3 regions of the Sphingobium sp. 3R8 genome follow, and region 2 is predicted to be linked to each of the others. Evidence: predicted binding sites of a transcription regulator. Region 2 holds the regulator's gene; each other region holds the start of a gene.

Region 1 (2,266 bases), on a different contig from region 2:
GATCGGCGGTTGTCTTGATGCCCAATGGGCGAAGGCGGGCTTCCAGCGCCCTGCCTATTCCCCACACTTCAGATACGGGCCAATGCTCAAACAGACGGCGGCGCAGCTCGACATCGTGGAGATCGACCACGCCGCCCCATACCTTCTCCGTTGCCTTCGCAAGCGCATTGGCAACTTTCGACAGGGTTCGTGTCGGTCCAAGGCCGATCCGGGTAGGCAGGCCCACCGATCGCAGAATGTCTTCGCGGACCTGGTGCGCTGTTTTCACGTCGCCCAAACCCGTGGCCAGCACCGGCAGACGGAAAAAGCTTTCATCAATCGAATAGACTTCGATCATGTCGGCGTGCTCCGCAATCACCGCGTTGAAGCGCCGGTTCATGTCCGCATAAAGCTCGTAATTGCTCGATCGAAGCTGGATGCCATGACGCTTGATATGGTCGCGCATCTTGAACACCGGGTCGCCCATTTTGACATGGAGCGCCTTTGCTTCCTCGCTCCGGGCAATAGCGCAGCCATCGTTGTTGGAAAGGACAATGACAGGCGCTCCGCGCAGAGACGGATCGAACACCCGCTCTGCGCTAACATAAAAATTGGCGATGTCGACGATGGCCCAGGACATCGGCTATCGCCGGTAATCGCGGACGCCGGTCCGCACGACGCCCCATATCTCGACACCTTCGGCCGGGGTTGGCTCATAACATTGCAGGCTATTGCGCGCTTCAAGCAGCATGACTCCGCAGCGGCACACGAGTTGGCGGCAGACGAACCCGCCATCGACGATTGCGATGACGATGTGCCCCTCGACGGGCCGGGTATCGCGATCGACCACAACGACATCATTGTCGTGGATCCCGGCGTCGATCATGCTGCTGCCGCTGATACGGAACACAAAACTCGCCGCTCGATCGAGCCGTAGCAGCTCGATCAGGCTGATCGCATCATCCTCCCAATCCTGGGCGGGGCTTGGAAAGCCGGCTCCTGCTGCGCCGACGATGCGAAGAACGGTCCCCTTCGGTGCGTCGGCAAGCGGGACCGGCTGCATCATCGGCAGCATATATGATTCCCTTCAAGCCGCTTATAGCCCGCATTGGAACGAAAAGTGAACAGATAGATTGCGCGTTGGCCGTGGACGAGTGTGGAGCGGCCCCATATGTCGCATGTGTAGCTTTGAATATGATGTGAGGAATGCGGTGCGGCTCTATCACTTCGTCAACCGGGAATTTGGGCTGGCCAATCTTACCAAGCGCCGTTTGAAGATCGCCCGGTGGAATGACCTGAACGATCCGTTCGAGCTTGCCGGAGCGATCTTTGCTGACAAGGATCTGCGCAAGGAGATGCGCCGCATCAAGGATGAAATCCATGCTGCGATGGGGATGCTCTGCTTTAGCAAAAACTGGAGAAATCCTGTCCAGTGGAGCCACTATGCCGACAACCATAGAGGCATTTGTCTCGGTTTCGACGTACAAGACGATATATTGCAGGAGGTAGATTATGTGCCCAAGCGTATCGAGTGTACGCTTGAAGAGATTCAGGCGTCATCGGATAAGGAAACACATGAAAATCTGATCCATGTGATGATGGCCACAAAATATATAGATTGGCATTACGAGCAGGAAGTCCGAGTTTTCTCCATGCTCAAGAACGAAGACAATGGACTGTTTTTTCAAAAGTTCGATCAGGATGTTGAGTTGCGTGAGGTCATCGTGGGGGCCAGTGCGCAAGTGTCACGCGCTGATGTAGCTCAGGCGCTGGGCGCGCACGCAGAGGGTGTCGATGTTTGCAAGGCGCGCTTGGGCTTCAACAAATTCGAGATCGTCAGAAATAAAGACGAAAGCCTCTGGAAGTGACGGAGGCCGTCTGATCGCCGTAAATGTCAGGTGGTTGCCGAAGCGTCGTCCAACCTGGTTTCCGCATTGATCGCTTCCTGCTCCGGCGCTGGAAGATGCCTATATAATGTGGCGACCGACACGCCGATCGTCGGCGCAATCTCTCTAGCGGTCATCCCAGACGCCAGGAGTTTTCGTGCGGCCTCGATGCGTTTGGGAGTCATGACTGTCTTGCGGCCCCCTACCCTGCCCTCACGCTTTGCAACGATCAGCGCGGCCGTCGTGCGTTCACGGACCAGATCGCGTTCCATCTCCGCCATCGCCGCCATGATGTGAAAGACGAGCTTGCCGGCAGTGCCTGCCGTGTCGATCCCGTCAGTGAGCGAGCGCAGGCCGATCTTACGTTCCGCCAGATCGGCGGCAAGATCGACCAGCCCTTT
Region 2 (2,266 bases):
CTTTACCGCCGCGCCGCCCGATATCCTGATTACCGGCGACGGGCGGCATGTCGCCGTGCGGACGGGAAAGGGCATGGCGATATTGCGCGATCGGGCGGGGGATTATGTGCGGGACGTGCTGTCGGAAAGTGCAGGTTATGACGGCGAACTGGCGGCGATCGCGGATTTGCCGGACGCACGCTGTTCGCGCGATCTGTGCGCTGTCGGCGTGAAGGACGGCAATGGCCGTAGCTGGCGGCTGCTCTTCACCCGCAGCACAGTGCTGATCGAGCGGTCCGACTTCGCCCGCGATTGCGCCGCGGCGGACATCGTCGTCAGCGATCGGGGGCTACCGCGCTGGTGTCATCCGCGCTGGATGAAGATCGACCGCCGGTTGCTGGCACGGACCGGCGGCCTGTCCATCACCCTGGCAAAGGGCGAAGTTCACACCGTCCATCGAGTCGGCGACGCACATCCCTGGATCGTTCGCCCACCCCGTGGATCAGGACGACCCAAATCTCAATTATAGCGGCGCAGCAGCCCTGCCAGCTTGCCCTGGATGCGGACCTGCCGCGGGTCGTAGATCTGCGGTTCATAAGCGGAATTGGCCGGATCGAGCCGGACGCGGCTGCCCTCGCGGCGGAAATATTTGAGCGTGGCTTCCGCTTCGTCGATCAACGCCACGACGATCTGACCTTCGCGCGCGACGTCGGTGCGCTGGATCAGGGCGAAGTCACCGTCGAGAATGCCCGCCTCCATCATCGAATCGCCCGACACTTCCAGCGCATAATGGTCGCCCGCACCCAACAGCGCGGCCGGCACGGAGAGCATGGTCTGCCCCTCCATCGCCTCGATCGGCACGCCGGCCGCGATCCGGCCGTGCATCGGGATTTCGATCACGTCATTGGCGGCGATCGGTATAGGCGCCGCGACCTTGGGTTTGAGCGCAACGACTGGCGCGGGCACCGGCGCACGATGCATCGCGTCGGGCAGCTTCAGCACTTCCAGCGCACGGGCGCGATTGGGCAGGCGGCGGATGAACCCGCGCTCCTCCAGGGCATTGATAAGCCGGTGGATGCCGGACTTGGACCGCAGGTCCAGCGCATCCTTCATTTCCTCGAACGAGGGCGAAACGCCGCCTTCGTCCAATCGGGTCTGAATGAAGCTCAGCAATTCCTGCTGCTTGGGCGTCAACATCGCGGTCCTCCGTGGAACGTATGAGGAACGCATAGGAAACAGATGAAGGTTAGTCAAGCACCGAACATGTCAGGGCAGCGGCAGGATCACCACCCGATCGCCCGGTGCGGCCGCTGGCGATCCGGCCGGGCGCAGGATCAGGCAGTCGGCTTTCGCCATGGCGGCGGTGGCGGCGCTGTCCTGCGACGTCACCGACACGATGCCGTCCTGCCCGCGCCAGGCGCGGAGATAATCGTCGCGATCGCCAGTGGCCGGGAGAGGAGAGGCGAGTGGCGCGTCGCTCATGGGCGGAAGCGGATCGCGCGCGCCGCCCAGATGCCGGACCAGCGGGAGCAGGAACAGCGTCGCCGTGACGAAAGCCGAAACGGGATTGCCCGGAAGGCCCAGGAACAGCGTATCGCCGATGCGACCGGCCATCAGCGGTTTGCCCGGCCGCATTTTGATCTTCCAGAAATCGAGCGCACCGCCCGCCTTAATGAAGGCGGGCCGCACCAGATCATGGTCACCGACGGAGGCGCCCCCGGTCGAGACAATGATGTCCGCCGTCCGCGCCCGGTCGAGCGCGGCCGCCATGGCGTCGAGATCGTCCGGTACGATGCCGAGGTCGATGACGTCGCAGGGCAGGGCGGCGAGCAGGGCGGCAAGCATCGGCGCGTTGGAGGAAGGCAGGAAACCCGGCGGCGTCGGGGCGCCGGGCGGCACCAGTTCATTGCCGGTGGAGAGCAAAGCGACCATCGGCCGCCCACCCACCGGCACGGCGCCATGACCGCCCAGCACGGCCAGCGCGATCTGCGCCGGACCGAGGCGGCTGCCTGCCTCCAGCAACAGGGCGTCCTGCGCGAAGTCGGAGGCGGCGCTACGGACATGGCGGCCGGCGGGCGGCGGATCGGCGCTGGCGGTCAGCCGATCGCCGTCGCGGGCCGCATTTTCCTGGATCAATATGGCGTCGGCACCGGGCGGCAGCGGCGCGCCGGTGAAGATGCGGCTGGCCTCGCCGGGCGGCAAGAGCGGAAGGTTAGCCGTTCCGGCTGCGCTTTCGCCGGTGACGCGCCAGGGACCGGGCGCCTCCGCCGCGCGCACGGCATAGCCG
Region 3 (2,266 bases), on a different contig from region 2:
ACGTCGATATCGGTCCACAATGTCTTGCCCAGGCGGTTGCCATTTTCGGCGATCACCCCTGATGCGGCGCCCAGTATGTGGGGCGTGGAGCGATAATTCTGCTCCAGCCGGATGATGGTCGCGCCGGGAAAATCCTTTTCGAACCGCAGGATATTGGCGACCTCTGCGCCGCGCCATGAATAGATGGACTGGTCGTCGTCGCCGACGCAGCAGATATTCTTGCGCGTCTGGGCCAGCAGCCGCAGCCAGAGATATTGGCTGGAGTTGGTGTCCTGATATTCGTCCACCATGATGTAACGGAAACGTTCCTGATATTGCTCCAGCACGTCGCGATGCTTCTTCAATATCGTCAGAACATGCAGCAGCAAGTCTCCGAAATCACAGGCATTTACCGCACGAAGCCGGGCCTGATAGGCGGCATAGAGCGTCTGCCCCTTGCCATGGGCATAGCCTTCCGCCTCGCCCGCCCCGACATCCTCCGGGGTCCATCCCTTATTCTTCCACTGGTCGATCAGCCCGGCCAGTTGCCGTGCGGGCCAGCGCTTCTCGTCGACCCCCTCCGCCTGGATGAGCTGCTTGAGCAGCCGCAACTGATCGTCGGTATCGAGGATGGTGAAATTGGATTGCAGTCCGACCAATTCGGCATGACGGCGCAGCATCTTCGCCGCGATCGCATGGAAAGTGCCGAGCCAAGGCATCCCCTCTACCGCGTCGCCGATCATCCGCCCGACGCGCGCCCGCATCTCGCGCGCGGCCTTGTTGGTGAAGGTCACGGCCAGGATCTCGGACGGCCAGGCCCGCCGCGTGCCGATCAGATGCGCCAGCCGCGCGGTCAGCGCCGCCGTCTTGCCGGTGCCCGCACCCGCCAGCACCAGCACCGGCCCCTCGGTCGTCAGCACAGCCTCCCGCTGGGGCGGATTGAGCCCGTCGAGATAGGGCGGGTCATTGGGGGAGGGGGTAGGGACTGTCATGGCTGGACAACTAGGCATGGGGTGGATCGGGGGCAAGGGGCGCGCCTCTTGCGGTGACAGGGCTTCTATGAGAACAAAAGGCGAATCATGCAAGGGAGCAAGCCGATGGTGACGGGACGATGCCAATGTGGGGCGATACGCTATGAAGCGACCGGCGAGCCGGCTTATAGCGCCATTTGTCATTGCAGCGACTGCCGCGCCAGCGCCGGCGCGCCGATGGTGGGCTGGGCGCTGTTCCCGGCGGACGCCGTGACGATCACCGGCGATCCGGTCCGCTACCAGTCGTCCGACAATGCGACCCGGCATTTCTGCGGCACCTGCGGCACCGGCCTTTTCTACACCAATCCTGTGGTTTTTCCCGGCGCCATCGATATTCAGAGCGCCACGCTGGACGACGCCGCGACCCTTCCGCCGGAGGGGCATGTGCAGATGGCCGACGCCGTGCCATGGATGGCGACGGCGCACGAACTGCCCAAATATGATCGCTACCCCGACGGCCCCTGACCCCCGACGCCGTTCATCTGGTCGCACCTATGCCACGTTCGGCCGTCATGGCGGAACGGGGATGTCCTGAAGCCGGTTCTTCGTCCGCCCGTCCTAGAAGCGGGCGACCTGCGGGTCGAAGAACATAGGAAAGGATGATCCCGATGAAATCCATCATGCTGGCCGGCGTTGCGATGCTGAGCTTCACCACTTTGGGTGCCGCGGCCGTGGCGCAGGATACGCCCGCGCCCAGCAGCCAGCCGCCCGGTGACGCCATGACGCCGCCGTCCGAACCCGCAGCCCCGGCGACGCCAGCCACGCCCGGCGATGCGGGTATGGCGACCCCGCCAGCGCCTGCCGCGCCGGCAACTCCCGCCATGCCTGCAACGCCGCCACAGGGCGATCCCAATGCCGGCCAGCCGACCGGCGCCGTGCCGGCGGACCCCGGCATGGTTCCTGCGCCTGCTGGCGTGCCCAAAAACCCGGCCGCTCCGGTCGGCTCTTCCGCCAACCCTGTGACGGTCGGCGGCAACATGACCCCGCCACCGACAGAGGCGAAGGACTATCCGCGCTGTTCCCGCACGGTGCAGGACAGTTGCGTCAATCCGGGCGAGGCCGGGAAGATGCGCAAGCGTCGCTGACCGCCGATGCCGGGACGGGCAGGGCGGCGATCAACGCCGCCAGCCCGGCCCGGTCCCGTGCCGCATCGGCCAGGCTGTATCCGTCGAGCACGGCCATGAAGGCGACAGTGGCTTCCGCCAATATGGCGGTCAGGCCACAAGCCCGGCGGATCGCGCAGTTTGCGCAGTCCG

The links. Region 2 encodes LexA, which represses DNA repair genes until DNA is damaged. Its sites were predicted from a motif close to GTTCCNCNCTTGTTCT; they were not measured.
Region 1: a site for LexA is predicted at 1,090-1,105, ahead of K9B33_RS20665 (LexA family protein). Genes of this name have one in related genera too.
Region 3: a site for LexA is predicted at 1,042-1,057, ahead of K9B33_RS16200 (ATP-dependent helicase). Genes of this name have one in related genera too.

Annotation. Positions count from the first base shown of each region.
Region 1 covers NZ_JAIQXR010000028.1:50,144-52,409, reverse strand. The annotation lists gene K9B33_RS20670 (Y-family DNA polymerase) at 1-619, opposite strand, end outside; gene K9B33_RS20665 (LexA family protein) at 623-1,054, opposite strand; gene K9B33_RS20660 (DUF2971 domain-containing protein) at 1,191-1,847, shown strand; gene K9B33_RS20655 (recombinase family protein) at 1,874-2,266, opposite strand, start outside.
Region 2 covers NZ_JAIQXR010000001.1:287,494-289,759, forward strand. The annotation lists gene K9B33_RS01370 (ComEC/Rec2 family competence protein) at 1-508, shown strand, start outside; gene lexA (transcriptional repressor LexA) at 499-1,176, opposite strand; gene glp (gephyrin-like molybdotransferase Glp) at 1,246-2,266, opposite strand, start outside.
Region 3 covers NZ_JAIQXR010000017.1:72,212-74,477, forward strand. The annotation lists gene K9B33_RS16200 (ATP-dependent helicase) at 1-971, opposite strand, end outside; gene K9B33_RS16205 (GFA family protein) at 1,077-1,475, shown strand; gene K9B33_RS16210 (Fe-S oxidoreductase) at 1,619-2,095, shown strand; gene K9B33_RS16215 (RrF2 family transcriptional regulator) at 2,055-2,266, opposite strand, start outside.